Regions from separate parts of the Bacillus sp. C-3-6 genome, predicted to be linked through region 2. Evidence: riboswitches for the same ligand, from Rfam matches in the RefSeq annotation. Region 2 holds a riboswitch; each other region holds the start of a gene.
What was found. A riboswitch is a leader RNA that binds a small molecule or an ion and turns the genes downstream of it on or off. The one in region 2 is predicted to bind S-adenosylmethionine.
Positions count from the first base shown of each region.

Region 1: another riboswitch for S-adenosylmethionine. It lies ahead of ACW0JX_RS24435 (methionine ABC transporter ATP-binding protein); the one in region 2 lies ahead of ACW0JX_RS01010 (MetQ/NlpA family ABC transporter substrate-binding protein).
Region 3: another riboswitch for S-adenosylmethionine. It lies ahead of ACW0JX_RS17060 (amino acid ABC transporter permease); the one in region 2 lies ahead of ACW0JX_RS01010 (MetQ/NlpA family ABC transporter substrate-binding protein).
Region 4: another riboswitch for S-adenosylmethionine. It lies ahead of mtnW (2,3-diketo-5-methylthiopentyl-1-phosphate enolase); the one in region 2 lies ahead of ACW0JX_RS01010 (MetQ/NlpA family ABC transporter substrate-binding protein).

Region 1 is NZ_CM137247.1:4,730,318-4,733,441, forward strand. Features, by position in the region: gene ACW0JX_RS24430 (methionine ABC transporter permease) at 1-572, opposite strand, end outside; gene ACW0JX_RS24435 (methionine ABC transporter ATP-binding protein) at 565-1,590, opposite strand; SAM riboswitch class I at 1,769-1,876, opposite strand; gene ACW0JX_RS24440 (hypothetical protein) at 2,002-2,346, opposite strand; gene ACW0JX_RS24445 (thioredoxin family protein) at 2,499-2,807, opposite strand; gene ACW0JX_RS24450 (toprim domain-containing protein) at 2,811-3,124, opposite strand, start outside.
Region 2 is NZ_CM137247.1:172,500-175,623, forward strand. Features, by position in the region: gene ACW0JX_RS01005 (methionine ABC transporter ATP-binding protein) at 1-444, opposite strand, end outside; gene ACW0JX_RS01010 (MetQ/NlpA family ABC transporter substrate-binding protein) at 457-1,269, opposite strand; SAM riboswitch class I at 1,355-1,469, opposite strand; partial or broken gene ACW0JX_RS01015 (NAD(P)-dependent alcohol dehydrogenase) at 1,549-2,456, opposite strand; gene ACW0JX_RS01020 (DUF6612 family protein) at 2,614-3,124, shown strand, end outside.
Region 3 is NZ_CM137247.1:3,333,389-3,336,512, forward strand. Features, by position in the region: gene ACW0JX_RS17050 (amino acid ABC transporter substrate-binding protein) at 1-496, opposite strand, end outside; gene ACW0JX_RS17055 (amino acid ABC transporter ATP-binding protein) at 508-1,269, opposite strand; gene ACW0JX_RS17060 (amino acid ABC transporter permease) at 1,289-1,957, opposite strand; SAM riboswitch class I at 2,027-2,135, opposite strand; gene ACW0JX_RS17065 (VanW family protein) at 2,364-3,124, opposite strand, start outside.
Region 4 is NZ_CM137247.1:3,850,274-3,853,397, reverse strand. Features, by position in the region: gene mtnX (2-hydroxy-3-keto-5-methylthiopentenyl-1-phosphate phosphatase) at 1-586, opposite strand, end outside; gene mtnW (2,3-diketo-5-methylthiopentyl-1-phosphate enolase) at 583-1,827, opposite strand; SAM riboswitch class I at 1,892-1,997, opposite strand; gene ACW0JX_RS19610 (pyridoxal phosphate-dependent aminotransferase) at 2,062-3,124, opposite strand, start outside.

The sequences.
Region 1 (3,124 bases), 670 kb from region 2:
TCGTTATTCCCTCTCTGGAATCCTTCTAAGTAAGCAAGTGTTCCAAGACCACCAGCACCAACAACTCCCGCCATTGCTGTATAGCCTACTAAAGCAATTGTCGTAACTGTAATACCAGATACTAATGCTGGTAACGATTCTGGAATCAATACTTTTAAAATAATTGTGCTTGTTTTTGCTCCCATTGCTTTTGAAGCTTCAATTACACCTTTATCAATTTCGCGAAGTGCGATTTCAACCATTCTCGCGTAGAATGGTGCCGCCCCAATAATTAAAGCTGGCAGCGCTGCACTTGCTCCAAGAATTGTTCCAAGAAGAATCTTTGTGAATGGGATTAATAAAATAATTAAAATGATGAACGGTATAGAACGGAATATATTTACGAATGCTCCAATCACCGTATTAATTGATTTGTTTTCCCATAAATTATCTTTCGCTGTCATGAAAAGTAACAATCCTAAAATTAGTCCTAAAACAAATGTCGCAAGAGCTGCGATTGCCGTCATATATAACGTTTCACCAGTTGCTTCTAACATTTGATTCCAATCAACATTTGCGAGTAACTTATCCATGTGCAATCACCTCCAGCTCTACTTGATCTTGATGAATTCCTTCTATTGCTTGCTGGATCGCTGTTTCCTCACCATTTAAATGAACAACTAAACTACCGTAAGAACCGTTATTCGTTTGTGCGATATTTCCTTGCAAAATGCTAACTTCTATATCACTGCGTTGCATCAATCGTTGAAGCACTGGTCTTTCTACAGCCTCACCGATAAACTGCAAACGAATCACTTTTCCATCTGGATATTTTTCAATTAAACTTTCAATCGTTTCATTTGTATCTTCAGAATCTGTTAACTGCTGTACAAATCGTTTCGTAATATCTTGCTTCGGATTACGGAATACATCAAGTACTGGACCCGTTTCTACAATCTTTCCTCTCTCCATTACCGCCACTCGATTACAAATCTTTCGAATTACGTGCATCTCATGTGTAATGAGTACAATTGTTAAACCAAGGCGCTTATTAATGTCTAATAGTAAATCCAAAATTTGATCTGTCGTTTCTGGATCAAGAGCTGACGTTGCTTCATCACATAAAAGTACTTGTGGGTTGTTAGCTAATGCTCTTGCAATCCCAACGCGTTGTTTTTGTCCCCCGCTCAGCTGAGATGGGTACGCGTCTCCTCTTCCTTCTAATCCAACAAGATGAATTAATTCATCAACACGTTTTCTTCTCTTCGTTTTATCAACACCTGCAATTTCAAGTGGAAACTCTATATTTTCACGTACAGTTCGTGACCAAAGTAAGTTAAAATGCTGAAAAATCATTCCGATTTCTTGCCTTGCCTTACGAAGTTCACTTCCTGTAATTGCTGATATAACACGATTCGCAATTGTAATTTGGCCAGAAGTCGGTTTCTCTAACTGATTAAACAATCTGATTAAAGAACTTTTTCCAGCGCCGCTATATCCGATAACACCAAATATTTCGCCTTTTTCTATTTTTAAATTGGCGTTATCTACAGCAGTGACATCACCGCTTTTCGCCTTATATATTTTCCTTACATTCTCTAATAGAATCATGATGTTCACCCCTTTTTTGTTTAGGTCGACTCCGCAATTTTTTATTTTTAATGCGTGTAGTCCACTGTTATCATTACTTTTATTATTTGAATGTCCTCCACATTCAAACAATAAAAAAACCTTTCTGCTTTAGAGAAGCAGAAAGGTTTATATGCGTATATAACAACATTATCCCTCTCTCTCATCTCTCAAAGCATTCGCTTTGCAGGAATTGGCACCATTTCAACATAAGTTGACGGTTGCCGGGCTTCACAGGGCACAGTCCCTCCACCTCTCTTGATAAGAGAAATCAGATTCAATTTTCGTCTGATTTGAAATTTATGAAATTGTCTATATTTTATGACTTGAATTGTATCAATATACACTTACCATGTCAACAGAAATTTTCGTAAAAAATGAAACTTCAGAATTTTAAGCACCTACTGACATCGGTTTACATATATGAAACATCGATTCCACTAATAACATCGTTTGGTACGTTCCCGAATATTGTACACGCCCATCGTTCATTAACATTTGCAATCGTACATTTCCATTCACCAATTGCTCTATATCCTTTTCGTCTAAGCAAATGATTTGTTCCGTTCCTCTTTCCTCTTGTAGCAGCTCTATATAATCTCTTGAAATTTGTAACGAACAACTTTCATCTCTAAAGCGGAAATTAACAGTTTTCTCCTCTCGTCTTAAAAGCGGCTCTAAATGATATTGACCATTAGCGTAATTTACAAATGATTGAAGCAAAGAATATAATTTCACCCTAAATCACATCCTTCATATCACTTTCTATTACATACCATTCCCTCTCAATAAAGAGCAATCCTGTTATTTTCGCTCGACAAATACTGTATCCATCCTGCATCTCGACATATTTCCCAAGAAATATGTCGAGGCGGCAAAAATTTTGCCGCCTACTTTAATTCCGTATATAAATATTCAACCGAATGAAATGCATATATCTTCTTCATCAGTGTCCCATTTTCAAAAACAAGTAAACAAGGTACACTTTCAATCCCATACTCTTTCGCTAAATGCGGAGCATAATTTAAATCTAACATCCCAATTTTGAGGCCTTCAATTGTCATCTCAACGACTGTTAACATCTTTTTTGCTAATTGGCATGTTCCACACATTGGAGTATATACATATAACACTGTTTTTTCTTCATTCTCTATTAGGGCTGTAGCTTCGGCTCCTGTCCAATCGATCACTTCTATCATTCCTTACCGTAAATATTCTGTATAAACGTCAATGTCGGCTCCCCATAATACATTTGCTAAGTGTGTAGATGGCGCAGTTGCCACTTCTCGGTACGAGCGATCAATATAGATATGCTCGGCTTGCGGAAATTCTTTTCGAAATTGTTTCCTTAACTTTTCTCCAGCATCATCAGCATCCACTAGCACATACACTTCCTTATCAAAAAACTGATCAACGAGCTCATCCATTTTCGACAAACCAATTGTACCATTTGTACAAACAATTTCCACTGGTTCACGAATAATAGATTCAATCTTTCTTCTATCTGATGTACCTT
Region 2 (3,124 bases):
GCGCTGTTTTTGACCGCCAGAAAGTTCACTTGGATAAGCATCTTTTCGATTGAAAAGATCGACAATGCGTAAATATTTTTCTACCCTTTTTTTAATTTCCACTTTTGGAATACCAGCAAGGCGTAAAGGTAATGCAATGTTTTCATAGATGCTAACAGTTTTAAGTAAATTGAATCCTTGAAAGATCATTCCGATTTTTTGTCTCGCTTTTGCTAGTTCTTTTGTCGATAACGTTGTTAAGTCTTGTTCGTTTACAATGATATTTCCTGTCGTTGGTTTTTCTAATAAATTTACACATCGAATCAATGTACTTTTACCAGCGCCACTATACCCAATGATTCCAAATACCTCGCCTTTTTCTACTTTAAGGGAAGTAGACTTAAGAGCCTCAACATTCCCTTTTTTTGTTGTAAATACTTTGGATATGTTTTTTAATTCAATCATTATCGTCAGCTCCTACCAAGATGGTAAAACTGAACCATCAAATTTTTTCTCGATAAACTCTTTTACTTCTTTAGATTGATAAGCTTTCTTTAATTTATTTACAACGGCATCATCTTTATTTTCAGTACGAACAACAACCCAGTTCACATATGGTGAATCTTTTCCTTCGCGGAAAATAGAATCTTTCGCTGGACTTAATTTTGCACCTAATGCAAAGTTTGTGTTAATTGCAGCTGCTTTCACTTCACTTAGTTGCGTTGGTAATTGAGATGCCTCTAATTCGACAATCTTTAATTTTTTTGGATTTTCAATTACATCTTTTGCAGTCGCTTTTTCTGTAGCCTTTGGATCAACTTTTAAAACCCCTGCTTTTTCAAATAATTTTAAAGCTCGAAGTTCATTCGTTGGGTCATTTGGTACAGCAATTGCATCGCCCTCTTTTAAGTCTTTTACATCTTTTATATCTTTAGAATATACGCCCATAGGGAATGTTACTGTTGAAAATACTTCAGCTAATTTCATATTGCGTTCAGCTTTAAATACATCTAAATACGATTTCGTTTGGTAGCTATTTACATCAAGGCTTTTTTCATCTAAAGATACGTTTGGCGCTACATAATCATTAAATACTTTTATGTCAATTTCCAGACCATCTTTTGCTGCAACTTCTTTTACCTTTTCAAAAATTTGTTCATGTGGTCCACCTGTTACACCGACAGTAATCTTTTTCTCGTCTAATGCTTTTACCTCTTTATCTGAAATCGCGCTACATGCGCCTAATAATAATACTGCTCCGCTTACAATGCTTAATAATACCTTTTTCATCTATAAATCCCCCTTCATATACGTTCCAAAATAAAAAGCACCTCCCAAAAATAAGAGAGGTGCCGAATAGACGAAATAGATTCCTCTCTTATCTTCCAAAACGAAAACTCGTTTTGCAGGAATTAGCACCTTAGCTTATACGTCATAAGCTCGGTTGCCGGGCATCATCGGGCCAGTCCCTCCGCCACTCTTGATAAGAGTATGTGTATGTAGTTTTGAATATGGTACTAATAGTAAATCTTACAAAAAGAATTGTCAATTATATTTTCAGAATATATTTTATTTTAAGGTAATCGAAACATTTCCTTTCTTATGGCCCATTTCTACATACGTATGGGCTTCTACAACTTCTTCTAATCGGTAAGTTCTATCAATAACAGGTTTTAGCTTTTCTGTTTCAGCTAGTTGTTTTAGTAGGTTCATATCTTCTTTACTGACCTTTGCCATCATTCCGTTCACAGATACATATTTTCCATTAGGCATTAATGCATCTGTACAAAGAGACTTTTTATATTTTCCAACTGCGTCAAATATAATATCGTAGTGATCGCCCCGCTTAGTAAAATCTTCTTTCATATAATCAATTACGTTGTCTGCCCCTAAAGCTGTTACTAAATCGAAATTCGAACTACTACAAATGGCTGTGACAGTCGCCCCGAAGTATTTAGCAAGCTGTACGGCAGCTGTCCCTACTGACCCAGAGGCGCCGTATATAAGTACTCGTTGCCCTTTTTTATCTGTCCTTTTCTAAGGAAGTGCAATGCTGAAGTTCCGCCAAAAGGAATAACGGCAGCTTCTTCATATGTCACATTGGTAGGTTTTAATGCTATTAATCCACTTTCATGCACGCATGTGTATTCCGCATAACCACCAAGGTTTAGTTCTGTTAATGCAAAAACTGGATCTCCTTTTTTAAATTGTGTTACATCTGATCCAATGTCTTCGATTTCACCGGATAACTCTACGCCAAGTATAGGTTTTCTCGGTTTTCTGAAACCTAATATGATCCGCATAGGAATCCAAAATAAGAGGGGGCTATTAAAGCCACGTATTCTACAATCTCCAGTCGATACACTTGTTGCGTGAATTTTAACTAATACTTCATTTTTCTTAGGTTTAGGCTTTTCTATATTTTGAAGCTGGAGAACATTAGGTGGTCCATACTTTGTGCAAATAATAGCTTTCATAATGACCTCCTGAAATGAGTTGTTATTATTTACATCATATTTAAACTTTTTCTCAAACATGTTGCTATATAGGAAATAAATTTAAAGAAGAATATTACGAATTATATAGATTTCATAGGAAAAGAGATGATATTATTTTTGGGAAGGAGGGGACGTTATGAAAAAATTTATTTTAATTTCAAGTTTAGTACTTGCAGTCGGTCTAGGAGTAGGGTGTAGTAATGAGAAAACAAAAAAGACTGATGAGCCGAAAAAAGAAGCTGTGCAGAAAGAAAAGGAATTAACAGCGAAGGATGTTTTCAATAAAGCGAATGAAGCTTTTAAAAACGAAGAAAATGTAACGATGACATATGATGTGGGAATAAAGGCTGAAGGAACAGAGATGAATGTAATAAAGGCCAAAATGCAATTAGAGCCGAAGCAAAAAAATTCTCGTTCTGAAATGAATGTTTCTGGTACAGAGGTTGTTGTTTATGATGTGGGTGGCAAAATTGCTGGTCAGTTGAAAAATCCTAATACGGGTGAAGTGATGTCTGTACCAGAGGAACAATTAAATGCTAACGGAATGAATGCAACTCAAGGAATGGTAGATAATTTAGAGATTCCATCGGAAATTTTAAATAAAGTGAAGATGGAGAAAAGTGGAGATAATTATAAGCTGAAGTTTG
Region 3 (3,124 bases), 2.1 Mb from region 2:
TTGTAAAAGCATTATTTTTATTTAATGCTTTTAATTCTTGCTCTCCAGCTGTACCAAGCCCGACACCTACAGTCTTACCTTTTAAATCTTCTAGCGATTTAATGGTATGATTATCTTTCTTCACCGCGAATACAGAACCAGAATACACGTACGGAATTGAAAAATCATATTTCTTTTTTCTTTCCGGAGAAACTGATAGTTCATTTGCAATTGTATCAATTCGTCCTGAATCTAATAAGCCAAATAATCCCTCAAAATCAGAAACATTCCATTCTACTTTATACCCAGCCTTTTTAGCAGCCGCTTCAATAATTTCAGCATCAAAGCCTTTTACTTTCTCACCCTCTTTAAAAATAAATGGACTACGACCTGCAGATGTCCCAACTTTTACTACTTTTTCATTTGTTGTTTCGCTTGCTGTATTTGAACCACAAGCTGATAAAACTCCAACTGATACTGTTAATGCTAATGTTAGTAATAATGATGATTTCCTCACAATTCTTCCTCCTAAATAACGAAATGATTGCCTTCTTCTGAAGCATTCAATTGTCGTAAAAACTTTTTCGTACGTTCATTTTGTGGGTTTCGGAAAATTTCTTCTGGTGTTCCCTGCTCTACAATAATGCCATCAGCCATAAATATAACGCGATCCGCCACCTCTTTTGCAAAATTCATTTCATGTGTAACAACAACCATCGTTATGTGCTGTCTTGCCAAGTCTTTAATAACTTGCAATACCTCATTCACCAATTCTGGATCAAGTGCGGAAGTCGGTTCATCAAACAATAATACTGCGGGATTTAAAGCCATTGCCCTAGCAATCCCTATCCTTTGCTGTTGCCCTCCTGATAACATTGTTGGATAAAAATCTTCTTTATCAGCTAAGCCTACTTGTTTTAATATTTTTCTCGATATTCCCTTTCCCTCTTCTTCACTTTTTTTCTGTACAACCGTTAATGCCGTTGTAATATTTTGCAATGCTGTTTTATTTTTAAATAAATTATAATTTTGAAAAACCATTGCCGTTTTTTGACGCAATTGTATTATTTCTTTTTTATAAAGTCTCTTCGCATGAATCTCTAAATCTTCAATTCTAATACTGCCATCATTCGGTTGTTCTAATAAGTTTAAACACCTTAATAATGTCGATTTACCCGAACCAGAAGGTCCAATAATGACTACTACTTCTCCCTTATTTACAGTAAGTGAAATCCCTTTTAGTACTTCATTATGTTTGTAAGACTTATACAAATCTCTTATCTCAATCATATATATCACCTCATTTCTGTTACAAATATGGTGCATCAAGTTTCTTTTCTAACTTTTTCTGTCCCCAGCTAATTACGATTGTAATAATCCAATATACTATCGCTACCGCTAAATAACTTTCCATATAACGATATGATTGTGCCGCTAGCATTTTCGCTTGTGCTAAAATTTCAGCCACCCCAAGTGCAAAAGATAACGAAGATTCTTTTAACAATCCAACAAAATTATTTCCAAGTGACGGTACTGCGACACGAATAGCTTGCGGAAAAATAATTTGTCGCATCGCTTGCGCCTTTGTCATTCCAACTGATAAACAGGCATCCATTTGCCCTGATTCCACAGCATTTAATGAACCTCGAATAATCTCTGATAAATAAGCAGCATTATTTAAACTTAGGCCAATTAAAGTTGCTTGCATAGCTGTAAGCACTGTAAATGTCGGAAAGATTTGTGGTAATCCGAAATATAAAACAAACAATTGAACTAATAACGGGGTTCCTCTAAAGAAAGAGATATACACTCTTGCAATTGAATATAAATATTTCGTTTTATTTTTCGTTATGATCGCCAAGCCGATCCCTATAACGAAGGAAATAATCATTGAAACTACAGTAATCCCTAAAGTTATGTATACATATTTAAATAATTGCGGAAAACTTTCTAAAAAATACGTTACATCAAACTTCACTCTATCCCCCCTCTCTAAACAAAAAACTCTTCTTACGCATATAAGAAGAGTTAAATGTGAATCCATTTCTCCTCATCTTTCAAACGCCTATTGCGTTCGCTGGAGTTAGCACAGTACTTTGATACAGCCTGTTGCTGAGATTTCATCGGGCCAGTCCCTCCATCTCTCTTGATAAGAAAACCAATAAATTTTTCCATTTATTTAGTTGTTATTATGAAGAATACACCCCATTACTAATAATGTCAATAAGAAAACTATGAATTAAATTTAATGCTTTTTTAGACTGTCTTACTCCTATTAAATTTCCTCCTGTTCATTATATCTTGAGGTGTAATATTGATTGCACAAAAAAGCCATTAATTCTATCAAACTTAGAAATAATGGCTTTTTTATAAAGGTATTATACTTATCTCATTTTATGTACTTCAGCAACTAGCTTTCCACCCTGAATGCCCATATAAAGCTTCACAGGTGCATCATTCGTATTTTCAAATACTAAATCTAAATATGGATATGCAATTGTAGCATCTCTTCCTTGTGGAACATAACCTACCGTTTTAGAATGTGTAGTTCTCTCCACCATTTTCAGGCCAGCTTGATCTGCTGCATTGTATAAAGTTGAAGATGTTTGACAAACACCACCGCCATATCCATCTACTAATTTACCATCAACTATTTCTTTCCCTAATTGATATCCTTTATCTGGTGTTGTATCACCGATTAATGAATTAAAAGAGAAACGGTCTCCTTTTGCTAACACAACTCCATTTATGCTCGCTGCTGACAAACGAATATTCTCAATACGGCCACCTGTTGAACCACCTAAGTTCGTTTCATATCTACCAATTACCGTACCATTTCCTTGCGCATCACTTAATGTTGCGACTGGTTTTTTCTCCACGATCGGCAACTGATACGTAGCATCCCACATACCAACATTTAACAATTTATCTACTAATTCTTTTTCCATTAATTCATAAGAAGGTTTTCCTTCTTGCCAACTTCCATCAGGTGCTATACGTGAAGGAACCATTTTTTTGTCGACGCTTTTTCCAACCTCACCAACAACCTTTGTTACAGACTTTTTAAATTTCGCTTCATCTTCAAAATAGCCTAAACCAGATAAATCTAATTTTTTCACTTCAGTACCAGTTCGACCATCAACTA
Region 4 (3,124 bases), 1.5 Mb from region 2:
TATAATTCTCTTCACACTTTGTAATAAGGAAGTCACGAGCAAATACTTTATCTGCTTGTTTCGCAGCTTGTAAATCAGTAATTGAATCTCCAATCACAATATGGAAGTCATTCGTATCACTTAATTTTCGGATGAGTGATGATTTACATAATCCGCAATGATTTTGACAATGATGATCACAAGGATGAGGCCAATTCACCGTAATGTATTCATTTGAAAAATCTGTTTCATTACAGTAAATTTGCTCTTTTGGAATGAGTCCTTGTAAGAGTGGATAGACGAAGAAATCCATTCCACCTGATATAACGTAAAAAGAAATGTTATTTTCATTTACAAATTGTATAAATTCATGAAAACCATTACGAATTTCAGCAGTTTCTATTAAAAATTGAATAATTTCATCGTGCAGATGAGTAGGTATTAATCGAAATAATTGAGAAACACCTTCTTGAATAGATAGCTCTTGTGATAAAATTCTATTCTTTACTTCTTCAGCTTCTGGTGGTGCGAATTTTTCCATAATGGACATAATGTTATCATTATTTGTAATCGTGCCATCGAAATCACAAAATACTTGAATACTCATAATTTCACCTCATGAGAGGGATTTCCCCATATTTGTAGTGCACTATGCAAATTTATGTCATCTACTTCATGGAGTGGTTTATTTTGCAAAGTAGCATCAATTGCAGTACGGAAAGCTTTACCACCGCCTTGCGCTCCATTTGGATGTCCATGTATCCCGCCGCCAGCATTAATAACAACATCTTTACCGAAATCTCGTACAATAAAGGGAACGAAACCAGGGTGAATACCAGCAGATGGAACAGAAAAGCTCTTCTTGAAAAATGCATCGTCTTCAGTTAAATATTTTGAGATAGCAAGAGCTTCCTCTTTTTCTAGCGCAACACTTCCGTATGGAGATGGGAATAATGAAAAGTCAGCCCCAGCATAGCGTAGTAGCTTTCCGAGTAATAATGGAGATGAAATTCCATATAACTTAGATGCTGAATAAGCACCACTTACAGCAGGGTGTGCCATAATAGGAACTGGGATTTCATCATCTTCTGCAAGTGATTGTAGTACATCTAGTCCGTAAGCAAATACGTTAAATAATAGAATATCAGCTCCAGCTTGCACTGCACGTTTCGCATTTTCTTTTAAATCAAAAGTTCGTCCTGTTAAATTTACGGCATATAACGTTTTATGTCCGTATGTTTCATATACGGATTGTAAAACTTCTTTTCCAGATACAATGCGTTTCGTAAGTGGTGTTAATGCATTTTCAAATAATATTTCATCATCTTTTACTATATCTACACCACCACTTGCTTGATCACGTAATTGCGTTTTTAAATACCCAATATTTCGTCCAATCATTCCTTTAAAAATACTCATTAAAAGGGGACGATCATGCACTTGTAAAAGGTTTCGAATACCATCTATCCCGAATTTTGGACCAGGAAAATGTTTTTTTAACTCGTCTGAAAAAGTTAAGTCAATTAATTTTACTTCGCCATCAAGGGATAGCTTTCCAAATGTAGTCGTTAAAATTGCTGGTAAATCTGGACTGAAGTTTAATAACGGATATTCGATTTTAATAATTCCGCGTTTTACTTTTTTACGTAAATACGAATTCGTATGTTCATGTTCAGCTAATTCCTCAACATGAATGACATTGCCTTTATGCTGTTTTAATTGTTCTTGTAATAAGTGTGGCAAATGAGTCCAAGAGCCAATTGTTAAACCAAGTGCAATTTGCTCAGCTTTTTTTTCTAAGTTATGTGAACCGTCATGGATCAAATACGTCGCTATTATTCCGCTCATTGTTATAACCTCCTAGTTAAATAAAAAAACCTCTCAGCTAAGGAGAGGTTTTTTTACAACCAGCTCCTTATCTGTCAGCATAATGCTGCGAGAATTAGCACCGTGTCTACGATTGTAGATCGGTTGCCGGGTTTCGTCGGGCTCGTCCCTCCACCTGCTCTTGATAAGAAGTATTTAGAAATGTTTAAATTTTTAAGATAACTGAATTTTGTCAGATATTTTTCATGTTGTCAATTACTTTTTGAAAAAATTTAATTTATCAATTCGATTAATGGCTTCTCGTAATCTATCTTCTGTATGCAAGAGACCAACACGGACATACCCTTCGCCATGTTCACCAAATCCAACACCAGGAGCAACTGCAACATGTGCTTTTTCTAGTAAAATATCAGCAAATTGCTCAGAGGTATATCCTTTTGGAACAGGAAGCCATGCAAAGAATGATCCGGTTGGAATGTCTACATTCCAACCAATTGAGTGACAAGCTGAAATAAGAGCGTTTCTCCGAGATTCGTAACTATTTACAAGATCTACTACACAAGACTGTGAACTTAATAGTGCTTCGCGAGCAGCATCTTGAATTGCACCAAAAATACTAACATACATATGATCTTGCAATAGGTTAATGGTTTCGATGACACTTTCATTTCCAACTGCAAAAGCAATACGCCAGCCAGCCATATTGAAAGTTTTTGATAACGTGTAAATTTCAATTCCTATATCTTTCGCACCATCTGCTTGCAAGAAACTAACAGGTTTTTGACCATCAAATCCGATAGCACCGTAAGCGAAATCGTGAACAACTAATATATTATGTTTATTAGCAAAATGAATGGTTGTATCAAAAAAATCTTTTGATGCAGTAGCACCTGTAGGGTTATTTGGATAGTTTAAAAACATTAACTTTGCCCGTTCAGCGATAGAGTCGTCAATTTTTTTATAATCCGGTAAAAAATGATTTTCTGCAATAAGCGGCATGGTTTCAAAGTGTGCCTTTGCTAAGGCAACCCCAGATAAATAATCTGGATAGCCTGGATCCGGAACGAGAATTGTATCACCAGGATTTGTAAAACAAATTGGTAATTCTACTAGTCCAGCCTTCCCACCAAACAAAATAGCAACTTCAGTTTTTGGGTTTAATTCGACGCCGTACTCACGTTTATAGAATGTAGTCACGGCTTCCTTTAAGCTTTCATGTCCGCGAAATGGCGGATATTTATGATGAATGGTCTTTTCGGCAGCATCTTGTAAAGCTTTTACGATATGCTGCGGTGTTGGTTGATCTGGATTACCTTGA